4 regions of the Solibacillus sp. FSL R7-0682 genome follow, and region 1 is predicted to be linked to each of the others. Evidence: riboswitches for the same ligand, from Rfam matches in the RefSeq annotation. Region 1 holds a riboswitch; each other region holds the start of a gene.
The links. A riboswitch is a leader RNA that binds a small molecule or an ion and turns the genes downstream of it on or off. The one in region 1 is predicted to bind S-adenosylmethionine.
Positions count from the first base shown of each region.

Region 1 (5,844 bases):
ATGCCATTCTTTATAGTGAAACTCAGATAATGATTGTTGAAGTAACCATTTTTTTGTAATGGATATATCTGTTAATTTATCATTTTCGCCTGTCATGACTAGCAGCGGGATATTAGGAAATTTATATTCTGGATCACGGAAAGTACGTGTTAGCTGTTGCCACTCCCGGTACCATTTCACCGTTACCATACTATTAAGCGGTAAATTTTCCTTTAGTTCCATTAATACATCTGTATTTCTTGAAAAGTGTTGTAAATTTATTTCATGCTTTAATTTTACGTTTGAAGTTATGGCACTAAAACTTGATAGAGCGTTCGATAATTTACCTGGTGTCAATTTTAAATGGAGCCAAGGTGACGTCAATATGACACCTGCATATTCGGTTTTATTTTTTTGAAGTACTTGCATCGCAATTGTACTCCCTAATCCATTTCCAACAATAAAAAGTGGTAAATTATATTCAAGTGCTACTTTTAATAATATTTTAGTATATGTAAAATATTCCTTAAAGTCTTCTTCGTGGTATCTAGCATATTTCGCTTGATCTCCATGACCGGGTAAATCACCCATAACGACATGAAAACCCGCACTTCGAAACTTCTCAATTAACCATGCGTACCAGCGATGATTTTCATATGCACTATGAAGAATTGCTACTACTGCTTTCGGTTGCCCTTCAGCTTCCCATCTCCACATGGTCAAACCTCCTTCATACGAAACTTCTATCATTATAATGCATCCAACAGAAAAAGAAATATTATTTGAAAATCTATTTTCATTTGATACGATACTAATAGAATGAATTACTATTTTATACAAGAAAAGAGGTACTTAGTATGATTTACCCATATAAAGATAAAACTCCTTCGATTCACCCTTCTGCATTTATTGCAGACTATGCAACAGTTACTGGTGACGTTTCAATTGGTGCAGAAACATCCATTTGGTTCAATACTGTCATACGTGGCGATGTTAACAAGACAATAATTGGCGAGCGTGTTAGTATACAAGATTTATCATGTCTCCACCAAAGCCCTGCATTCCCGTTAATCATAGAAGATGAGGTAACAATTGGCCATCAAGTTACCTTACATAGCTGTACTATTAAGAAACGAGCGTTAATTGGAATGGGTTCCATCATTTTGGATGGTGCAGAAATCGGTGAGGGTGCCTTTATCGGCGCAGGTAGTCTTGTACCACCAGGAAAAAAAATCCCCCCAAATACATTAGCAATGGGGCGTCCAGCAAAGGTGGTCCGTGAAGTAACGGCCGAAGATCGCGCAGACATGGATCGTATTATTCGTGAATACGTAGAAAAAGGACAATACTATAAATCATTACAAAAGTAACAACAAACTAGCGTTACCGGTTGTATTTGACTTTCTTCCTATTATATAGTGTTTCCGCCCATTTTTTAACTTTCCGTTTACAAAAAGGAGCCATATAAACAATTTGTTTACATTGGCTCCTTATATTTTTTATAGTCCCGCTTTAACTTTTAATTCTGCTGCTTTGTCTGTTTTTTCCCAAGGAACATTTAAGTCCGTACGTCCAAAATGACCATATGCTGCAGTTTGTTTGTAAATTGGACGTCGTAAATCCAGCATTTTAATAATGCCTGCAGGACGTAAATCAAATAGCTCACGTACCCATTCTACGATTTGGCTTTCTCCCACTTTCCCTGTGCCGAAAGTATCTACTGCGATCGATACTGGTTGTGCTACACCAATTGCATATGCTAATTGAACTTCTGCACGGTCAGCTAAGCCTGCTGCTACGATATTTTTGGCAACATAACGTGCAGCATAAGCTGCTGAACGGTCAACCTTTGTTGCATCCTTACCAGAGAATGCTCCACCACCGTGACGTGCATAACCACCGTAAGTGTCTACGATAATTTTACGACCTGTTAATCCTGCGTCCCCTTTAGGTCCACCGATTACAAAACGGCCAGTTGGGTTGATAAAGTATTTTGTCGCTTCATCTAAAAGATTAGCTGGTACAACCGGCTTAATAACGAACTCTTTCATATCTGATTGAATTTGTTCTAATGTCGCTTCTTCATCATGTTGAGTTGAAATAACGATTGTATCTACACGTACTGGTTGGTTGTTTTCATCGTACTCAATTGTTACTTGTGTTTTACCATCTGGACGTAAATAATCTAATTCACCTGATTTTCGCACTTCTGCTAAACGACGTGCTAATTTATGTGCTAAAGAAATTGGTAGAGGCATAAGCTCTGGTGTTTCATTACAAGCGTAACCAAACATTAACCCTTGGTCTCCTGCACCAATAGCTTCTAACTCTTCATCTGTCATTGAACCTTCGCGAGCTTCGAGCGCCTGGTCAACACCTTGCGCGATGTCAGGAGATTGCTCTCCAACTGCTACAAGAACAGCTAAGTTTTCAGCATCAAAACCATATTTACCACGTGTGTAGCCAATTTCTGCTACTGTGTCACGGATAATTCCTTTCATATCTACATACGTAGAAGTTGTAATTTCACCAGATACTAATACTAAGCCTGTTGTTACCGTTGTTTCACAAGCTACACGTGCATTTGGATCTGCTGCTAAAATGGCATCTAAAATAGCATCCGAAATTTGGTCACAAATTTTATCCGGATGTCCTTCCGTTACACTTTCTGATGTAAACAGTCGACGATTTGTCATTTTACTTCCTCCTAATTCACTTTTGCGATTGTTTTGTTTGTTATGATACGGTACTCATTACCCATGTCCGTTTATAAAAATAAACGTCAAGCTATACTGCTTTAACACGAGGTTTTGAAAGGCTGCAATTTATCTATTTTATTAAAAATTAAATTCTTTTTTATTATAAAAACAATAAAAAAATCCCTTCACTCATTGCCGCGCTCATCACGCGTGAGGAAAGGATGTTATCTTTCGTTACCTTTCACTCTTATCGTTCAAGGGAGTTTCCCTTGCATCAGGTTGGCACCAACACGTTACGAAAAGTCGTATTGCAGGTTGCCGGGTTTCATAGGGCCTGCCCCTCCACCAGCTCGGGATAAGAGTATCCGTTCAATTAAATATCTTACGAAAAAACGCATTTTATGTCAACAAATTTTGTCGTATTTATTACACTAAAAAAATCAGAAAAAATAATTCATAATTAGTATAGATTATTGGATGCAATGTGTTATACTATTTTTGAATTAACAAACAACTCCCCTATAAAGGGAATACTATAAAAAAGGATGGTACTTAAGCGATGAATTCGGTAGAAATTGCTAACGAGCTGAAAGAACTTTTAAACGGGGATAATATTAACACACAACTATCCGTTCCACAACTAGTTGAAAAAGCAACATCACGTGGAGAAGCAATGTTAACTGTTGACGGTGCAATCGCAGCTGAAACTGGAAAGTATACTGGTCGTTCCCCTAAAGATAAATATATGGTTGAAGAAGATGGATCAAAAGACAAAATCGACTGGGGTAAAGTAAACCGACCGATTTCATCTGAAGTATTCGACAATTTATACATTAAAGTTATTAATTACTTAAAAGAACGCGACGAACTGTTTGTTTTTAATGGTTTTGCAGGTGCCGACAAAGATTCACAATTATCGATAAAAGTCATCAATGAATATGCTTGGCATAACCTATTCTGTCATCAATTATTCATCCGTCCAACAGCAGAAGAATTAGCTTCACATGTTGCAGATTTCACAATTGTATCTGCACCTAACTTCAAAGCAAATCCAGAAGTTGATGGTACCGGTTCTGAAACATTCATCATAACATCTTTAGAAAAGAAAATCATCTTAATTGGTGGTACTGAGTATGCAGGTGAAATGAAAAAATCAATTTTCGGCATCATGAACTACTTATTACCAGAGCAAGGTATCTTCCCGATGCACTGTTCAGCAAACGTAGGTGAAGAAGGCGACGTAGCTTTATTCTTCGGTTTATCAGGTACTGGTAAAACGACTTTATCTGCTGATGCTGACCGTAAATTAATCGGTGATGATGAGCACGGCTGGTCTGACAACGGCGTATTCAATATCGAAGGTGGTTGCTATGCAAAAACAATCAACCTCTCTGCTGAAAAAGAGCCAGAAATTTATAATGCCATTAAATTTGGTTCTGTATTAGAAAACGTAGTAGTAAATCCAGAAACTCGTGTATGTGATTACGATAACGGTTCATTAACTGAAAATACTCGTGTGGCATATCCAATCGATTATATTGATAATATTGTATTACCATCTGTAGCAGGTCACCCAAAAACAATCATCTTCCTAACAGCAGATGCATTTGGGGTATTACCTCCTATTTCAAAATTAACAAAAGAGCAAGCAATGTACCACTTCCTAAGTGGTTTCACATCTAAATTAGCAGGTACTGAACGCGGTGTTACAGAACCAGAGCCAGTATTCTCTACATGCTTCGGTTCTCCATTCTTACCACTACCAGCAACTGTTTACGCTGAGCAATTAGGTAAGAAAATTGATGAGCATGGCTCACAAGTATTTTTAGTAAACACTGGTTGGACTGGTGGCGAATACGGTGTAGGTAACCGTATGAAACTTTCTTACACTCGTACAATGGTACGCGCTGCCATTGATGGCAAGTTAAATGACGTTGAAACGACACAAGATGGCGTATTCGGATTAAATATCCCAGTAGCAGTTGAAGGTGTTCCGACGGAGGTATTGAATCCTCGTGATGCTTGGTCAGACAAAGCAGCTTATGATAAAAAAGCAGCAGAGCTTGCACATTTATTCAAAAACAACTTCACGAAATTTGCTAATGTAGATGAAGCAATCGTGAAAAAAGGTGGTCCATTAGCATAATAGCTAATGACTTTACACGACATAACGTTTATTCGGAGGAAGGTGTCGTTATAAACAATCGTCCTCTCCGCTATAACAGTGGACTTGTGGAATAAACTTCCTATATTTTTATATCATAAAAAGACACGCTATTAGCAACAGCTGATAGCGTGTCTTTCTTTATACATTATTGAAGCTTCATCCACTCACATAGTTTTCGAACCGTTTTGTAATTGAACTTAGGAGGATAATGATGCTTCAATCCAGAAGAAAACCATGTTTCGACGTCTTTTCCTTGATGTTTTAAATAATGCTCCAGTTGATAGGCATGTTCTATATCGACATGCTGATCGTCCGTCCCATGTATAATTAGAACAGGTGCGTCAATTTCATCTATTTCAAATAAAGGGGTACGCTCCTCGTAATTTTCAGGTACTTTATTTGGAGTACCACCAACTATTCGCTTCAAACCTCTACGCATATCAACCCGTTCCCAATAAGTTGCGCTTGCATCCGAAACACCTGCCCACGTAACAATGGATTGAATATCATTTCGTAAAATTGCAGTCCACAAAACCATTAATCCGCCACGTGAGAAGCCGAATAAATGTACTTTTTGCTGACGTATAAATTGTTTTAATACATCAACTGCATAAACTGCATCAAAACGATCCGCGCCAGCAAATTCATCCTTACCTTCTCCACCACGATTTCCACGATAGTACGGGGCAAAGACAACAAAACCTTGTGCAGCAAATTGGGCAATTCTAGCCGGTCTCACCATGCCAATAGATTGTAAACCACCACGCAAATAAAGGAGTCCATCATAATTCCCTGGATCTTTAGGTCTGGCTAGTAATCCTTTTACACGTAAACCTTGTGACCAATAAATTACTTCATCTAAGCGAATATGAGGATTGGGCGATGGATATGGACGCATTGCATAGATTTCACCGTTGTTATCCATGACTTTTCACTTCCTGTAGCATCTTTTTCATTCCCGCATCACGCATATAAAAGCTTAAATTCGGTTGTTGCCAT
Region 1 is NZ_JBBOUI010000001.1:974,953-980,796, reverse strand. It holds gene MKZ17_RS05095 (alpha/beta hydrolase) at 1-696, opposite strand, end outside; gene MKZ17_RS05090 (gamma carbonic anhydrase) at 837-1,349, shown strand; gene metK (methionine adenosyltransferase) at 1,479-2,675, opposite strand; SAM riboswitch class I at 2,923-3,040, opposite strand; gene pckA (phosphoenolpyruvate carboxykinase (ATP)) at 3,238-4,824, shown strand; gene MKZ17_RS05075 (alpha/beta hydrolase family protein) at 4,991-5,770, opposite strand; gene MKZ17_RS05070 (NUDIX domain-containing protein) at 5,763-5,844, opposite strand, start outside.

Region 2 (5,844 bases), 2.6 Mb from region 1:
AATTAATATATAGCCCACGATTGTTAATGGAATACCTGATTTTATGAAATCTTTTGTTGTGAATGCACCGGTACCGTAAGCAAGCATATTTTGCGGTGCACTTACTGGTAATAAGAAACCGAAGCAAATGACGAATTGTTGAATAAGTACGAATCCGATTTGATTTTCCACTGGCATTGGTAAGCTTAACGCAAGTGCGATAAATACTGGGATTAACGCTGATGCAAGACTTGTTGCGGATGCAAAACCAAGGTGGATAACAATGTTAAATACTGTTACTAATGCAATTGTAGCTAAAATTGGCATTGAATCTAAGCCGAGTGAACCGAATACTGTATCAGATAACCAGGCGGCACCTTTCGTATTTAACAATGTCGTTCCTAATGAAATACCTACAGCAAATACGATTAATGTACCCCAGTCAATTCGACTAGAAGCCTCCTTCCAAGTGAATACACCAACTTTTGGTGTTAATAGGAAGGCGATCGCTAAAAGCGTAATCGTTGTCGTATCAAATGGGTGCATTTTTCCTTCTGTTGCCCAGAAAACTAATAGTAAAAGAGTTGTAATAATTAGTGTGATTTCTTTACGTTTTAATGGACCAAGCTCTGCTAATTGCTTACGAATAATATCTTTACCACTAACAAGATTGTCCGTTTCGGGTTTGATTAATTTAATCATGACAAAGTAGAGAACGAATGACATAATAATTGAAAATGGTGCAGCATATAAAAACCATTCGCCCCATGAAATATCAACACCAAACTCTGAATTAATAAAACCTAATGCTACTAAGTTTTGCGCAGCGGCTGTTTTAATCCCTACATTCCAAACCGATACGGCTTGTGTTGCAGTAATAACTAATAGGGCAGCTAATTTACTTTGATTTGACAAACCAAATGCGGCTACAACGCCGAGGAGGATTGGCACTACGGCACCTGCACGAGCTGTTGCGCTTGGAACAACGAAGGCTAATACGATGGCTACTAAAATGGCACCGAATACAAGTGCATTTGTTTTTGTACCTACCATCGATAAAACCCAGAGTGCAATACGTTTATGTAGATTGGTTATTTGCATAGCAGCGGCAAGGAATAATGCTGCTCCTACTAATGCAACGGCGGAGCTACTAAATCCACCTAACGCTAATTTTAAAGCGTTACTTGTCCCCATTTGCACAGAAGGGTCTTCCATACTTGGAGCTAAACCTAAAAGAACAGCAATTAAGGCTAATATCATGGCAGAACTAACAGGATAAGTTACGGCTTCTGTTACCCATAAAATAACAGCAAACGCTAAAATTGCAAGTGCGCGTTGACCTACAACTGGAAGGTCTCCATTGTTCGGTAAAAGTACGATTGTAATAAGTGCAACGAAGGCTAACACGATCCATAGTGGCTTTAAGTTACGCTTTTGCTTTTTTGCTTCTGTTCCTGATGTTGAATCCTGCTTTTGATTATTTTGAGCTACATCTGTTCCCATAAAAATTCCTCCTTTAATTTAAAGTTTAGAAAATAGTAAATGAGAGCGTAAATATTTTCTTGGAATAAAAATTTAACAAATTTCTTCAAACAATATCTGCAATTATATAGGAAATGAAATGCAGATAAATTAAGTTATTTGTTAATTTAATTATAGCATTTGGTATTTTTGGGGTTGTTAATATTTGGTGAATTTTGTTATATCAAAACAAATAATTCGGTATTTTCTACTTAATTTAAAAATAGCAATTTTAATATGTAAAATAGAATATTTATGAAATTGATAGCGAAAAAATTAAAATGGAGAATTAGTCATAAAAAAATAATTCAGAAAATTTTCATTTTTAGGTTGACGGATGATTTTGGTCTGTTTTATACTTTGATTCATCGATGGAACATAAATCACATACTCTTATCAAGAGTGACGGAGGGAATAGGCCCTATGATGTCCGGCAACCAGTGAGTGATGAACTGACTAAGGTGCTACTTCCTACAAAATGCTTTTTTGCATTTTGAAAGATAAGAGGAGGCGAACTTGCTCATTTGCAACCCCTCTTCTTAGTGGAAGAGGGGTTTTTTACATTTAAAAAACCTTCTCAAATACACCGATTTCACCATCGAAAACATTTTAGGAGGTTAATAGCAATGACAAACTTACAACCAGAAACGTTATTACTACATGGAGGTCAAAAGCCAGATCCGGTAACAGGTGCCATTGCGGTTCCGATTTATCGTACGACTGCCTATGCTTTTAAAGATACGGCCCATGCGCAGCGATTATTTGCATTAGAAGAGCCGGGGAATATTTACTCTCGTATTATGAATCCAACCGTAGCAGCTTTCGAGGAACGTGTGGCATTACTTGAAGGAGGTACAGCTGCCGTAGGACTTTCATCTGGTGCAGCAGCAGTTGCGTTTTCGATTTTAAATGTAGCTGGTGCAGGTGATGAAATTGTCGCGGCTGGTTCATTGTACGGTGGTACGTACAATTTATTCGCGACAACATTGCCTCGCTACGGTATTACAGTGAAATTTGTTGATGAATCTGATCCGGAAAACTTCAGTGCGGCGATTACCGATAAAACGAAAGCAGTTTATGCTGAAATTATTGGTAACCCGAGCTTAAAAGTATTAGATATAGAAGCAGTGGCAAATATTGCACATGAAAATGGCTTACCACTACTAATCGATAGTACATTTGCTTCCCCATATGGAGGCAATCCGATTGAATTTGGTGCAGACGTAGTCATTCATTCCGCAACGAAGTGGATTGGCGGTCACGGCACGACCATTGGTGGGATTGTTGTCGATGCGGGGAAATTTGATTGGACTGGAGGACGTCACCCAGGTTATACAGAGCCAGATGCATCTTATCATGGGATTCGCTACGGTATTGACACTGCAAGCGCTGCATTTGCGACAAAGCTTCGTGTTCAACTATTACGTGATTTCGGACCAACCTTATCAGCGGATGCAGCATTTAACTTCTTACAAGGACTAGAGACGCTTCATTTGCGTATTGTCCGTCATAATGAAAATGCTCAAAAAGTGGCAGAGTATTTACGTAACCACCCATTCGTGGAATATGTAAACTACAACGGCTTTGAAGATTTCGAAACACATGATTTAGCGAAGAAGTATTTGAAGAATGGCTTTGGTTCCATTTTAACATTTGGTATTAAAGGTGGAAGAGAGGCAGGTCGCCAAGTAATTGATAACGTGGAATTATTCTCTCATGTAGCAAACGTAGGGGATGCCAAGTCATTAATTATTCATCCTGCTTCAACAACGCACCAACAATTATCAGCAGAGGAACTAAAAGTAGCAGGCGTATCAGAAGAGCTCATTCGCTTATCGATTGGTCTGGAAGCTGTAGAGGATATTATTGCTGATTTAGAGCAAGCGTTAGCAAAAGTGTCGAACTCAGTTGAAGCGGAAATAAACGTATAATCATATATTATAATAGTAGAAAATCGTTCTCCTTGCATCATTTCGTAAGGGAGCGAATTTTCTTAAAATTAATCCCTACTATTTTTATAAGTTTTATTGACAACGTTTAAACCAAGTAATAAAATAGGATTAATAAATAATGACTTATATTTAAAAGAAAAGGAGTTGTTCAATATGGGAAAAGTATATAGTGCACAAAACGTAGCCGCTTATATTATTTATGAATTAAACGATGCAAAAGTCTTCGTCAATCTAACTGCAATCCAACAAATTTTAGCAGATGTTAATTTAATGTGGCAGAAGGTATTTGGACACTGTGCTTTCTTAGAATCAACTCATAATCTTGCATCTGCAGGCTTTACAGTAAAAGAAGTAGCAGAAGAATATAAGGAGCACGGAACAGCACATCTTTTAAAGCCAGCAAAAGAATGGTTTTTAAAATATGGCGAATTTCAATTAGTGCAACGCCCGTATGCAGTGCCAAATTATTCTGCTAAAGAAGAAATTTTAATGAAAAAGATTCTAACTGCGTACCGTATTCGTGCATATGAGCTTGCCGATGTTGCTGTATAAGTGAAAACTAACAATCGGTTAGTTAAGAACGGTCGTTCCCTTTCTAATTGAATTTTTCCTTAATACTATACTCCCCAAAACACTAGTGATCCCCCATCACTAGTGTTTTTGATTTTATTTTATTGTAAATTAAATAAATTAAACGCTTATCGGTTTAATACTAAAAATGCTAGCTCAAAATAAGATTTAAAGGAGTATTGACCATTTACAGTAAACAAATGTCCATCTAGGAGAGATTTTTCTTGTTTTCATGTATTATATAGGATAGAATTTTCTTTAAGTTAAAATATTCTAATTATTTGTAAATATAGATGTGTAATGAATTTGGAGGAGAAAGGCATGGCAACAATTAAGGCAGCCATCTTAGGGTTTGGCACAGTAGGTCAAGGGATTTACCATATTTTAAATGAGAAGAGGCAGGAGCTTCGCGAAAAGCTAGGTGTAGAGCTAGAGGTCGCGAAGATTTTAGTGACTGATGCGAGTCGTGAGCGTGTACTCGGCACAAAGCATTTAATGACAGAAAGCATTGAAGAGGTGCTAGCTGAGCAAGGCCTACAAGTCGTATTTGAAGCAATTGTCAATGAGGAACCTGCGTTTAGCTATTTAAAGCAAGCTGTAGAGCATAAATGTCATGTTATTACAGCGAATAAGGTAATGTTTGCGAAGCGTGGAGCTGAGCTTGAAGCTTTAGCAAAGGCGAACGGCGTATTTGTTGGCTTTGAAGCGTCGGTAGCAGGTGGCGTGCCGATTATTAAAACGATGAAAAATATTTTACTTGTTAATGATGTTAGTCGTGTACAAGGAATTTTAAATGGTACGACAAATTATATATTAACGAAAATGCGTGCAGAGGGCTGGAGTTTTGAAGATGCATTAGGCGAAGCACAACGTTTAGGCTATGCAGAAGCGGATCCGTTTAACGATGTATCAGGACAGGATGCATTTAAAAAATTAATGATTCTTTCGAGCTTAGCATTTGGTGAGCAGCCAAACTGGTCAGATGTAGAAGTGATCGGTATTGATACCATTTCGGCGAAGCAAGTAAAAGAAGCAACAGAACAAGGACTACGCTATCGTCATGTAGCAGAGGTAGAAAAGCGCTCAGATGGGACAATTCACGCAAAAGTAGCCCCATTATTAGTCGATAAAGAGCATCCATTATATCCAGTAGACGATGTGTTTAACGCAGTTGCCATGGAAACGAACTATATCGGTACACTATCAATCACTGGCCCAGGGGCGGGTATGTATCCAACCGCAAGTGTCATGGTAGAGGACTACGCAGAAATTATTGGTAAACGTGCGGGTTTTACGGTAACGATATAAACTAAAGGAATCCCCACATATCCTTTGTGGGGATTCCTTTTTGATATTACCTAATAATAATTTGTCCCTAATCTTCGTCCTTTACATCGATGTCTTCAGGGACTGGGGTGTTTTTCCAAATTTCAATTTCTTCTTTAATTCGTTCAAGCTGTTCGTGATACGTGTCAAACTGGGCACTGTTAATTAAAAAGTCCTCCCCATCATGGATGGCTTTAATTCGGCCAGCATAAATGTAATGCAAAATCTGATGTTCTGGCATACCGATGTCCCGAGCTGTTTGTTCGACTGATTTATACATATTGATGCCTCCATTTTACTTCTTTCGGTGTTTGATAATTCCGGACGTAGGATAGCCGAGGCGTAAATAAAATTTAATGTTTCTTCTATTATAATCATTTTTTATAAAAACTTCATCTCGATTTGCCATTGGTACTATGATAGGATGGAGATAATTTACAGTTGAGGTGTTATGATGAATGTATTACCATTTGTTTTTGTGTTACTTGCTGCAATG
Region 2 is NZ_JBBOUI010000001.1:3,618,663-3,624,506, reverse strand. It holds gene MKZ17_RS18165 (DASS family sodium-coupled anion symporter) at 1-1,482, opposite strand, end outside; SAM riboswitch class I at 1,891-2,007, shown strand; gene MKZ17_RS18160 (O-acetylhomoserine aminocarboxypropyltransferase/cysteine synthase family protein) at 2,127-3,431, shown strand; gene MKZ17_RS18155 (hypothetical protein) at 3,606-4,004, shown strand; gene MKZ17_RS18150 (homoserine dehydrogenase) at 4,344-5,330, shown strand; gene MKZ17_RS18145 (DNA-binding protein) at 5,398-5,628, opposite strand; gene MKZ17_RS18140 (EamA family transporter) at 5,803-5,844, shown strand, end outside.
Region 2: linked by a shared signal. The riboswitch ahead of MKZ17_RS18160 (O-acetylhomoserine aminocarboxypropyltransferase/cysteine synthase family protein) and the one ahead of metK (methionine adenosyltransferase) in region 1 are both predicted to bind S-adenosylmethionine.

Region 3 (5,844 bases), 1.2 Mb from region 1:
CCATGTTTTACCCATGTTTTATTAATGAAGGATGGTAAAGATGTAGCAGCTGATGTGCGGGAAGCGATTTTAACTGAAGAATGTTTAAGCAATTTCTTTGGGCAACCTATTCGTTTGCAGCATGAACGTAATCGGGCTTGGGTCGCTTTAAAATAAATCCCTATTATTGTAACTTTCCCGAATAAATTAAAGTCTAATGATGAAAGTAATTGATTTGGAGGGAAAGAGATGAAGCAATTAGAAACCATTATTTTAGTTTTAAGTACCCTTTTGTTTTTCGTTATTCCAACAAATGTTGCTGCTACTTCGTGGGTATATTCCTTCGTAGTGTGGGATGGCCATATTTATCAAATGACGGAAGAAGAAATAACAGCGATAGATAAGCGAATAGGTAAAGTGACGAGCTATTCCGATATGGAATCTTTAGCAGGTAATTTCTCGAATCACTATCCAAAAGGTACGAAATATTTTTCCATACAAGGAATTGATCCAAATAGCGCTATAGCAGTAGAAGTCACGGCAGGAAAATATCTAAAAGCAATTAATAATGGAGAGTACACGGCCCCAAATCAGGTAGAGCGGTATGTCTATAAAGGAGTTGGGATTTTTGTCATCGTTATTGCTGCAATTATAATCATTACTCGAAAAAGGAGATATTGATGAACAATGTGTTGAATAAATCGATAAGAGAGGACATTTTCGAAGCAATTATTTCCATTTGGGGATTGAATATCCTCGATTTTACGATTGTTGATTTAGGTTATATGAATTTAAAATGGATACTTAAAACCGATCATGGAGATTTCTTTGCAAAGCAGTATAATAAATCACGTTATCCTGAACATATGGTCGAGGGATTAGAAATTTCATTAAATCATCAAAATACGCTCTATAATTCCGGGATACCTTGTCCAGAACTATATACTCATAACGGCAAATATGTAATAAAATCAACAAATGATGAGCGATTTGTATTAATGAAGTTTTGTGAAGGTCATAATCTTAAGGCAGGAACTGCAAATGAGCAACAAATGTTTCATTTGGGTCAAATTATTGGTAAAATGCACATGATTATAAATAGTAATAATCGAATAAATATACCACTTCACTGGGATGTTCGTACTAAAGAAAGTATGTTTGAAAACTGGAAGGAAAGATGGAATGAAGCAATTCGTATAGATTGCCAAAGTACACTATCTACACTAGATACACAAAGAAAAATCATTGAAAAAAACGATGTACATATTTTTTCGGATTGTGAAATTGGTTGGAGTCATTGGGACTTATTTGCAGATAACATTTTATTTAAAAATAATCTTGTCTCCGCAATTCTAGATTTCGATAGAATCAATTATGTTTACCGTGAGTTTGATATTTCAAGGCCACTTTTATCGTTTTGCATTGAAAACGGCAAGATTCATTTAGGTTGTGTTGCTGCCTTTGTTAAAGGCTATAGAGAATTTCAACCATTATCAAATCAAAAATTAGTGCGGTCTTTCAAATTAACTTGGTGGAAAGAAGCAGAATGGGTTAGCGTAAAAATGCAAAATTCAGCCGTTATAAAAAGATTTAATGAAGAAAACGTTTGGGTTGGCGATCATTGGGATCATCTCGAAGATATATTTGCTATACTAGATTAATAGAAATTGCAGAAGCATTATCCTAGATTTCAATTATATGTACAATACAAAAGGTCCCATTATATTACGGCTTCCAAACTGAATGGATGCCGTTTTTTTACTTTTTACATAAAATTATTCAAATAATTTAAGCCAAATCCCCTTCCCATTTGTCTAATAGATGTAAAACGAAAGGAGGAATTACTTACGATGAAACAGGAACGCTTAGTAAAAAAAGCGCAAAAAGGAAATGATAAAGCGTACTTGACCCTTTTCCAGCAGTACGAGGCAGATATATACCGAATGGCTTATGTCTATGTAAAAAATAAAGACGATGCATTAGATCTTGTTCAAGAAGTAGCTTATCAATCTTTTAAGAAAATCGGAACACTGAAAAATCCGGAGTATTTAAAAACTTGGCTAATGAAAATTACGATTAATTGTTCATTGAACTTACTCAATACAAACAAAAAAGTGATTCCACTAAGTTTAGGGTTTGAAGTGATTACTGGTGCAGAAGATGAAGATATTGCCCTTACTTTATCTTTACAGGAACTGATTGATACGTTGAAAGAGGATGAGAAAAGTATTATTTTACTTAAATATTATGACGATCGGACATTAAAAGAAATTTCAGAGATATTAGATATCCCCCTTGGTACCGCAAAGTCAATTTTATACCGCGCTTTAGATAAGCTTCGTCAAAATGCAAAGGAGGTAGGAAATTATGGATAATCAATTTAAGCAAGAGCTGTCAAAAATCGAAATTCCTACAGAGCTTCATGAAAGAAGTAAACTGGGTATTCATAAAGCGAAATCGGAAATGGGTGGTAAACTAAATCGTTTCGTGAAAAAGCGGTTAGCTATTGCGAGTATTTGTGCTTGTTTAATGATTCCAACGGGTGCATATGCGTATCAAGCCTTACTTGCCGATGATTTATACGGTTCGTTTGAAAATCTAAAAAAACATGTGGCAAGTATTACAATCGAAAGTTACTTGTTATTTAATGCGAAATTAGATCGAGCAAAAGGTGATTTAGGAAAACAAGAGTATGAGCAATTTAAGGAATTATTACAAGTCATTACAAGTTCAAAACTGGAATATGGGGATAAGAACGGTAACATCGATTACACGCAAATCCCTGAAGAACAAGTAGAAAAAATTAAACGAGCAATAGGAGAAGTACAACCCTACTTTGACAAATTAAATGGGCAACCATCAAGCAAAGAGGTTTTAACCGCTGAAGAATTCGAACAATACTTGCAAGCATTAATGACCTATGAAATAACGATGGCCAAAGTAGGTGTTTCCAGTCCACCTGATATTGCTTCAGTTCCTGCCGAGTTGAAAGAGGAATTCATTAAGGCACAAGATTACTTACAATATGTAAATGAGAAGCAAATGGGAAATTATAATTAATTGCAAAAAAACTCTTACTCGAATTGTTGAGTAAGAGTTTTTATATGCTATTTGGGTTATATATAATACTCTAATGGTTCATCAACATAATGCCAATGATACGGCGTTTCTTGGTAGACATAGTAGTTCAACCAGTTATAAAACAACAAGTGAGAATGGGCACGCCAGCTATTTTTCGGTTCTTTACTCGGGTCATTATTCGGGAAATAGTTTACTGGAATGTCCGTATTGTCAGGGTCCTTTTGAATATCTCGGAAATATTCATCCGAAAGTGTTGTCGCATCGTACTCTAAGTGGCCTGTGATCATAATATGCTTATTGTTTTTTGATTGGACGATAAAGACACCTGCATCATCTGAATAGCTTAATAAACGTAAATCTGGATGTGCTCGAACCTCATCAATGGAAACCGATGTATGGCGGGAATGTGGGGCTACATATTCATCACTAAAGCCGCGCACTAAATCAACGGTTAAATCGGTAATAACGTGTGAATACACACCCGAGCATTTTTTCGGTAATTCAAACTTCCCAATGCCATAACGGTGATAAAGCGCTGCTTGTGCCCCCCAACATATATACATGATGGACGTCACGTTTTTATTTGCCCAATCCATCACTTCGGTAATTTCTTTCCAGTAACCGACCGCTTCAAAATCCATCTTCTCAACGGGTGCCCCAGTAATAATCATTCCGTCATAACGTCGATGCTTAATTTCATCAAATGTTTGATAAAATGTGTCTAAATGAGACTTTGACACATTCTTTGATTCGTATGTCGCCGTATTTAAAAAAGTCACATCCACTTGTAAAGGTGTATTACCAAGTAAACGTAGTAACTGTAACTCAGTTTTTTCTTTTTCTGGCATTAGATTAAATACTAATATGTTCAGTGGACGAATTTGCTGCGTTTTCGCGCGGTCTTCTTCCATAACGAAAATCTTCTCTTTTTTTAAAAGCTCTCCAGCAGGTAGCTGTTTTGGTATATTGATTGGCATCCTTTGTTCCCCCTATACCCTATCTACGAAAAAACCTCCCATTCCAGAAAAAAGAATGAGAGGTCAACGTTCGCTCTTATCTTTCAAGGGAATCCCCTTGCTGGAATTAGCACCTTTCTAATCGCATTAGAGGTTGCTGAAACGTCACCGGGCCATATCCCTCAGTTTCTCGTGATAAGACTATTTAATTGTTATTCATCGTAACATGAATAGGTGAATTTTGCAATAATTGGTGTTACGGCTAGTTTACGGTATATATTACACTTCTTATTATACCTATGTGAATTACATTGTAACTCATACATCTGAAAAAGAGAAGTAGATGTTAATTATATTTTGAAAAATTATAATGAGGTGAAATTGATAAGGAATACGTTTGGCAACAAAAAAACAACCCTCATATAAAGGTTGTTAGATTATGTAACTATTTTTTAATAGAAAATCCTTATTCATCATCCTGTTTATTTTTCCATTTTATATATGTATCTAAATCTTTTGTATCTACCTCACCATCAAAATTCCAATCCCCTTGTTTAACAGGTTCTCTGTCAATACTTTCGAAACATGATTTTAATAAAAATATACACAGGATTATAATTACAATAATCACCATACACCCTTTAAGGCAACCTTCATATACATCAATATCTGGATTATCATTGGGATTATTGTTAGGATTATTAGTAATTTCTTCTTTCATTATTTACCACCCCATAAAATTAACTAACTATATATTACCAAAAAACTTATTATAAGGAAATAATATTTTTTATGTGCGTGTGAAAAATGATAAGGTACGGCATCGATTTCTTGTTTAGGGGTAAGCGACTATTGTAACCGCGCTACTATCAAACCTTTATTTGTAAATACTAAATCAGTTATTCTATATGTTCTTCCTTCAAACGTTAAAACTTTATCATAAGTAAAGTATCGTCTATTCACTTCATTGTCTGTAATAGATAAGTCGTATACTGTTCTAATTAGATTTATAGTTTCATTTGTAGGAATAGAAACGTCTTTGTATTTTAAAACTCCATATTCAATTCCATAATCCACTTCTTTATCTTCATAAATTGGACGTCCTAAATCATCATATCCAACTAATACTTTATCAATCATAATCTTGTCATGAGTAAAGTTACAGTAAGTTACAATTGCTTTACGTTTCTGTACTCGATTAGTAATCACATCAGTCATAACTAAATAATCATTACCATCTATTTCTACATGCTCACCGCGCTTAAATGGTGCTAGTGAATGGAAATGAAATGATGAAATTGGATTTAATTCGTGATTAGTTACAAAGCCTTTTATTGTACGTTTATTAGGTAAATTAGGATTTAAAATGTAATTTGATTCTATACTTTGAAAATTTAAATCTAAAATGAAATCATTAAATCTGTTCAATCTTCCCACTCCTAATTATACAGTAAGAAAGTAGATTTAAATCCTTCTTCACTGTTTGGTATTTTATTTATCTTATCTTCCAATTGATTGATACGAGCAAGTAGTTGTTCATGGAAGTCAGATACAGTCATATCATCTATCTTAAGCGTACTCATAAGAGATGTATTGTTTGCTATTGATTCTAATACACTTAACGCAGTCATATAGATTCTACGTTTATTTACAATGGAATTTACATCATATTTGTCATATGGTTCTAATCCATTTTCTTGTAGATAGATAATCATCTCACCTTGTTCTAATTCTATTCCTTTAGTTTCCATCTGTAGACGTTGTAAGTTATTCATATTAATCCCCTTTCAATGTATAGTGTATGCACTCTCAACTTCCTATAACCTAT
Region 3 is NZ_JBBOUI010000001.1:2,144,687-2,150,530, reverse strand. It holds gene MKZ17_RS10995 (ABC transporter ATP-binding protein) at 1-156, shown strand, start outside; gene MKZ17_RS10990 (hypothetical protein) at 229-660, shown strand; gene MKZ17_RS10985 (phosphotransferase) at 660-1,640, shown strand; gene MKZ17_RS10980 (sigma-70 family RNA polymerase sigma factor) at 1,830-2,354, shown strand; gene MKZ17_RS10975 (DUF3600 domain-containing protein) at 2,347-3,039, shown strand; gene metA (homoserine O-acetyltransferase MetA) at 3,096-4,037, opposite strand; SAM riboswitch class I at 4,111-4,218, opposite strand; gene MKZ17_RS10965 (hypothetical protein) at 4,483-4,737, opposite strand; gene MKZ17_RS10960 (hypothetical protein) at 4,866-5,444, opposite strand; gene MKZ17_RS10955 (hypothetical protein) at 5,456-5,791, opposite strand.
Region 3: linked by a shared signal. The riboswitch ahead of metA (homoserine O-acetyltransferase MetA) and the one ahead of metK (methionine adenosyltransferase) in region 1 are both predicted to bind S-adenosylmethionine.

Region 4 (5,844 bases), 630 kb from region 1:
TGAAGCATCGTCCCCATAGCACCATCGATGATTAATATTCTTTTTTGTAATTGCTCATGTATTGGGTGATTAAACATTTATGTGTACTCCTTTTTTGTTGGCATCCAATTGTTTTACGTAATCCATTAATTCGAGTGTCATATCGTAACGTAAAAACGGTGTAATTAAATAAATTCCATTGAAATATTGGCATGCTGTGTCTAGTAATTCTTTTGCAATCGCGATTCCTTCTGCAGTCGCGGCTTCCTTATCCTCACCGCACGCGGCCATCCTTGCTAGTACTTCATCAGACAATTTAATACCTGGCACCTCGTGATGGAGAAATTCTGCGCTTCTTGATGAAGTAAGCGGCATAATTCCAATATAAATTGGCGTTTCTAAATGCTTTGTCTCCTCATAAATTTCTACAATTTTTTCCTTTGAATAGACTGGCTGTGAAATGAAGTAATCCGCACCGTGCTCAATTTTTTTCTCTAAGCGCGCTACTGCACGGGCAAGTACTCGTACATTAGGATTGAACGCAGCAGCAACTGAGAAATTCGCCTGCTTCCGTAATGATTTACCTGTAAACGAACCACCTTTATTTAATTGCTTAATTAATGAAATGAGCTCCATGGATGACACATCATATACACTCGTCGCTCCAGGGAAGTCCCCAACCTTTGTTGGGTCACCTGTCACAACTAAAATATCATGTAATTCAAGTGCATCAAGTCCCATTAAATGCGATTGTAAGCCGATCAAATTCCGATCACGACATGTTAAATGTGGGAGGGACCGGATTCCATGCTCTTTTAAAATCGCGGCCATTGCAATATTACTAATGCGCGGCGATGCGAGGGAATTATCCGCCATCATCACAACATCTGCTCCTGCTCTCGCTAGCTGCTTTGCCCCTTCCACAAAGCCATCAATTTCTAAATGACGTGGGGTATCTAATTCTACAATAACAGAACGCTCACGCTTCGCTTTTTCATGGAGCGGCTCTTGCTTTCGCGGCTCTGCTTGACGAACGAATTCTGTGCGTCCTAGTAATTTTTCTTTTGTCGTAATTGGCTCTACATTTGCTAAGCGTGCCTTTAACGCTGCGATATGCTTTGGCGTTGTACCACAGCAGCCACCAATTAAACGAACACCTTGCTCTACTAGTTCAACTGCTGCACGGGCAAAGTAATCTGCTTCGGATTCATACACAACACGGCCATCTTCTACGTCCAATAACGAGGCATTTGGATAGGCAGATAAATACGCATTTTGCGGTAAATTTACTCCTTCAAAGGCTTGAATTGTATGAAATGGGCCGAGTCTACAGTTGCTACCCACAATATCTGCACCTAGGCGCTCTAAGTCATGTAGTGCCTCATTCAGCGATTGACCATTTAACAAAACGCCAGGTTCCTGCATTGTTACTTGTGCAATAATTGGTAAGTCTGTTAATGAACGCAATAAATGCACACTGTGTGATAATTCTTCAAAGTCATAATACGTTTCTAATAAAAATCCATCTGGTTCACCAACAAGTAACACATCCACCTGCTCTTTGAAAGCCCTTAAAATCTCCTCCAATGTTGCATCACTTTTTCGGATACCTCGAATTCCACCAATTGTCGCTAATACATACTGTCCTCCTGGAGCTGCCGCAGCTTTGGCAATTTCAATAGCCGCTTTATTAAACTCCTGCACACGTCCCTCAAAACCATAGCGCGCTAATTTGATTGCGTTAGCACCATATGTATTCGTCTGAATAATATCTGCACCTGCTGCAATGTAATCACTATGGATTTTTTCAATAATTTCTGGACGTGCAATGTTCATTTCTTCATGACAATAATCCAGTCCGTAAGAATATAATAATGTTCCGATTGCACCGTCCGCTGTTAACACTTTTGTCTTTAAATCTTCCAGTAATCCCATTACATCCACTCCATCGTTCACAGTATTTTCAGATATATTTGAATATAAAAAAACCTTCTTTAAAAATAAAAGAAGGTTACACAATGTCTGCTGTCATTCCTTCTCATCTTTTGGCAAAAGCCATCTGGATTTAGCACCTGACATAAGTTGGTTGCTGAAGTTTCTTAGGGCCAGTCCCTCGACTTCTCTTGATAAGAATTTTTATGAATTTTTTAAATAATTAAAAGAATCATACCGTTATAAACGAAAAACGTCAATACCCTTTAGCGGGGTAAAGTGAATCTTCTAGTCGTGGACGACCTTTCCCACGACTAGTTAGCTTCACCAATCGGGCTTTTACGGGCAGTTCTTAATTTTACTGCCCGTTTACGCGGGGTAAAGTGAATCTTCTAGTCAATCCTATAGAAGCGTAGCAATTTCCTGTCCTGTCTTTTTACCGTTTTGAATACATGCCCCAATTCCTACTCCGAAATATGAGCAGCCTGCTAACAATAAATTAGGATAACGTACTTCTAAATCTTTTACTACTACGTTTAATGCTTCATTATGAGCTAAATCATAACGCGGCATTTGATCGATCCACTTCGTTATGTTGACGATTGTTGGCTCTTCTTCAATTCCCAAGCTTAAACGAATGTCCTCAAGCGCGACCTTCGTTAGCTCTTCATCTGACATCGCCGCTAACTCCTCATAACGCACATTATTATTTTTATAAAATAATCGAACAAGTAAATTGCCTTGTGCGGACGTATGCTTCCATTTACGGCTTGTCCATGTTGATGCATTACATACTAATTCACTATTGTGTGAAACAATAAAACCCGTCCCATCTGCTGGTAAAACAGAATCCGGTACATCAAAGCCTACATACATAGTCAAAGCAGAAGCAGTTGTAAATTTTTGTAGCTGTACATCAAGCTGTTCATCCTTTAACACATGACGCACCGTTTCATTTGGCACTGCTAATACAACAACATCTGCCACGATTGTTTCATCTTGAAGTATGACTTCATAGCCTACGTCTAACTTGCGAATCTGTTTTGTTGCCGTATTTTTTTTGAATTCAACTTCTGGTAATAGTTCCTCTAATCGATCAATAATAGCTGACAAGCCTTTTTGGAAGGAGATAAACTTTTTATTGGCTGCCTTATCGAATTGTGCACGATTCGCTTCAAAGCCTTTAATGATTGAGCCATATTCATTTTTATAATCAACTAAATAAGGCAACGTAGAGGCTAAGCTCAGCTGATATAAATCCCCGGAGTAAACACCCGCAAGCACAGGTGCAATTTGATTATGAACTAGCTCTTCTCCTAAGAAATGCGCCAAAAAAGAACCAATCGAGCTTTCTTTCGTGAAGCTAGTGTTAGGTAACATTAAATCTTGCAGTGCTCGTTGCTTCCCTTCTTCAGAAACGAGCGTACTAGACATGAGGGAATCCACGCTCATTGGTATCCCAAATGTCGAACCCTCCGGAATAGCATGTAGCTCATTATTAGTATGAATATAAGAGATGCCTGTTTCGTTATAAACAAGCTGCGATTCGAAATCGAGCTCCTTTACTAGCTCTATTACACCTGGGTGCCTTGCAACTATCGAGTCTGCACCCGTTTCCATAATAAAGCCACTTGCCTGTTGGGAGTGAATTTTCCCTCCTAAGTACTCATTTTTTTCAATTAATATTAACCGTGCTTTATTATTTGTTTCCTCTAATTGCTTTTTTAAATAATGCATTGTACAAAGACCTGTAATCCCTCCACCAACTACGACCACTGTTTTCATATATACCTTCTCCAATCCGTTCATGTTTCTTTCTCCAGTATAATCTTTTTTGAATTCATTTTGGACTGATGGATATTACAAATTTTAAACGAAAAAAAGATTAGGGGAAAACTCACCCTAATCCATTAAACTTCTCATTATCTTGTAAGTCTTGCGAAATTGTTGCTAAATTATCCGCTGCAATTGTTACTTCATCAAAGGCAGCTCCTAGTTCAGTAATAACTGAGCCAATTAACCCCACTTCTTGCTCTACAAGATTGCTTTGAATTTTTGTTTCCTTCAATGATTCCACGATTGCAGAAAACTGCGCTTCTGTGCCTTTCATACTTTCTTCACCAGCTTGAACCGCAACTTTAATTTCTTTTAAGGACTCTAATAATCTTGTTGTACGAATATTTGTATTTTGTAATAGTTCTTCCACATTTATCGTAGAATCTTTTGTTTGCTCCGAAAGCTTTCGAACTTCACCCGCTACAACACCAAAACCTTTACCCGCTTCGCCTGCACGTGCCGCTTCAATCGCTGCATTTAATGCTAAAAGGTTCGTTTGGTTGGCAATATTCGTAACAATACCCATCGTTTGCTCCATCTCTTTTGAAATTTCCGCTAACTTTTCAATTTCCAAAGAAATCGAGCCAACCGCATCATGTATAGCATCCATACTCATCGATTGATGTTGAATTTGAACTTTACCATGATGAGCTTGATCTGTAGCAATTGTTGAAAGGTCAATAGCTCTTTTAGTATAGGAAACCATAACATCTGCTTGCGTCGATAGTTGGTGAAACGAAGCATTTGTTTGCTCAGATATTGCCGCTAAATTTGAGGATGATTCAATAATAGAATTACCTACATTGCGTCGTTCTTCCTCTAAACGTTGTTGCATTCTCTCTACGACAGCTTCATATTCCTCTAACACGACTTGCTGTTCGAAATTCAATATTTTTGAAATGGCTTCTAATGTCCGAAAACGTTGTTCATCATTATCAATGTTTATTTTCACTAAACGGATAAATTCGACTAACAAACTTTGGAATGCACCAATATACCATTTGGTTTTCAACCCTATTCGTACATGTACTTGTGCAATTTTTTTACGTTTCAAAAAATATTCGTCATTGATAGTACCACTGAACATTTCACAAATATGCCTATTTAACGTAACTTTCAAGCGATCAATAGAGCTATTATCATTAATAATTTGAACTAAGCTAGATTCCATCCCTAAATTGCGATAAAAGGTATCTACAATATGTTCAATATTTTCATCAATATAGGGCTTAAATATTTTTAAATATTTTAAATCTCCTTCTGTTAAGTCCAACATTTCAAGTTGTTTAGCTATGGGAGAATTTTCGGTATACTCTAACTTCACATTTACTTGTTGGATAGATGTCGCATGGGAATTCTCATCTTTCTTCTTAAAAAACATCTTCTACCTCGCCTTATTAAAATTGCTCTTCTTTCTTTTTTACATTTGAAGATTGTTTAAAAGAAACATTACCGAGCTCGTTGTTTAGACACTTTACCGTGATACATACTATTCATCTAGCAAAAAATTACCCTTTAAAATGCCATTACACCATTTTATCGGATATAACTTTTCTATTGTAATTGTTAAATATGTCATTTAATTAACATTCCTATTATAAATAAGGTTCTTATGAAATGAAACAAAATAGTAATAAAAATGGAAATATTTTATTCTTTTGCCCTATTTCACCTCACGATGTATTAGTTATTTATTAATATTATAATGCTATTTATAAAACGGACTTCTAGTATAATTGAAGATATCACGTGCTTAAAATTGGAAAATTATACTATTAAATTTCTTGAAACAATTATAGTTAAAATTACAAAATAAGTAAATTAAAAAGTAATTTTTCAGTTTGAGTTAGAAAAATTACTTAAATCGTCCTCATAATAATGAAAGCTGTTTATTCAATGTAATCATTTCTACTTGCAATGATACAGAACGCTTTTCAAAATATCGAATACGCTCTTCACTACGATTTTCCGTGAGATGATTTTTATCTAACATTGTAATGGCATCACTTACAAATAGTCTTAATGTACGCAACCCTGACTCCAACTTCCTGACTTCTCTTCCGTATATCAGTATTTTATCGTCCGTTGCTCGTCCTT
Region 4 is NZ_JBBOUI010000001.1:347,367-353,210, reverse strand. It holds gene metH (methionine synthase) at 1-77, opposite strand, end outside; gene MKZ17_RS01830 (bifunctional homocysteine S-methyltransferase/methylenetetrahydrofolate reductase) at 70-1,914, opposite strand; SAM riboswitch class I at 2,015-2,112, opposite strand; gene hemG (protoporphyrinogen oxidase) at 2,314-3,696, opposite strand; gene MKZ17_RS01820 (globin-coupled sensor protein) at 3,809-5,128, opposite strand; gene MKZ17_RS01815 (chemotaxis protein) at 5,618-5,844, opposite strand, start outside.
Region 4: linked by a shared signal. The riboswitch ahead of MKZ17_RS01830 (bifunctional homocysteine S-methyltransferase/methylenetetrahydrofolate reductase) and the one ahead of metK (methionine adenosyltransferase) in region 1 are both predicted to bind S-adenosylmethionine.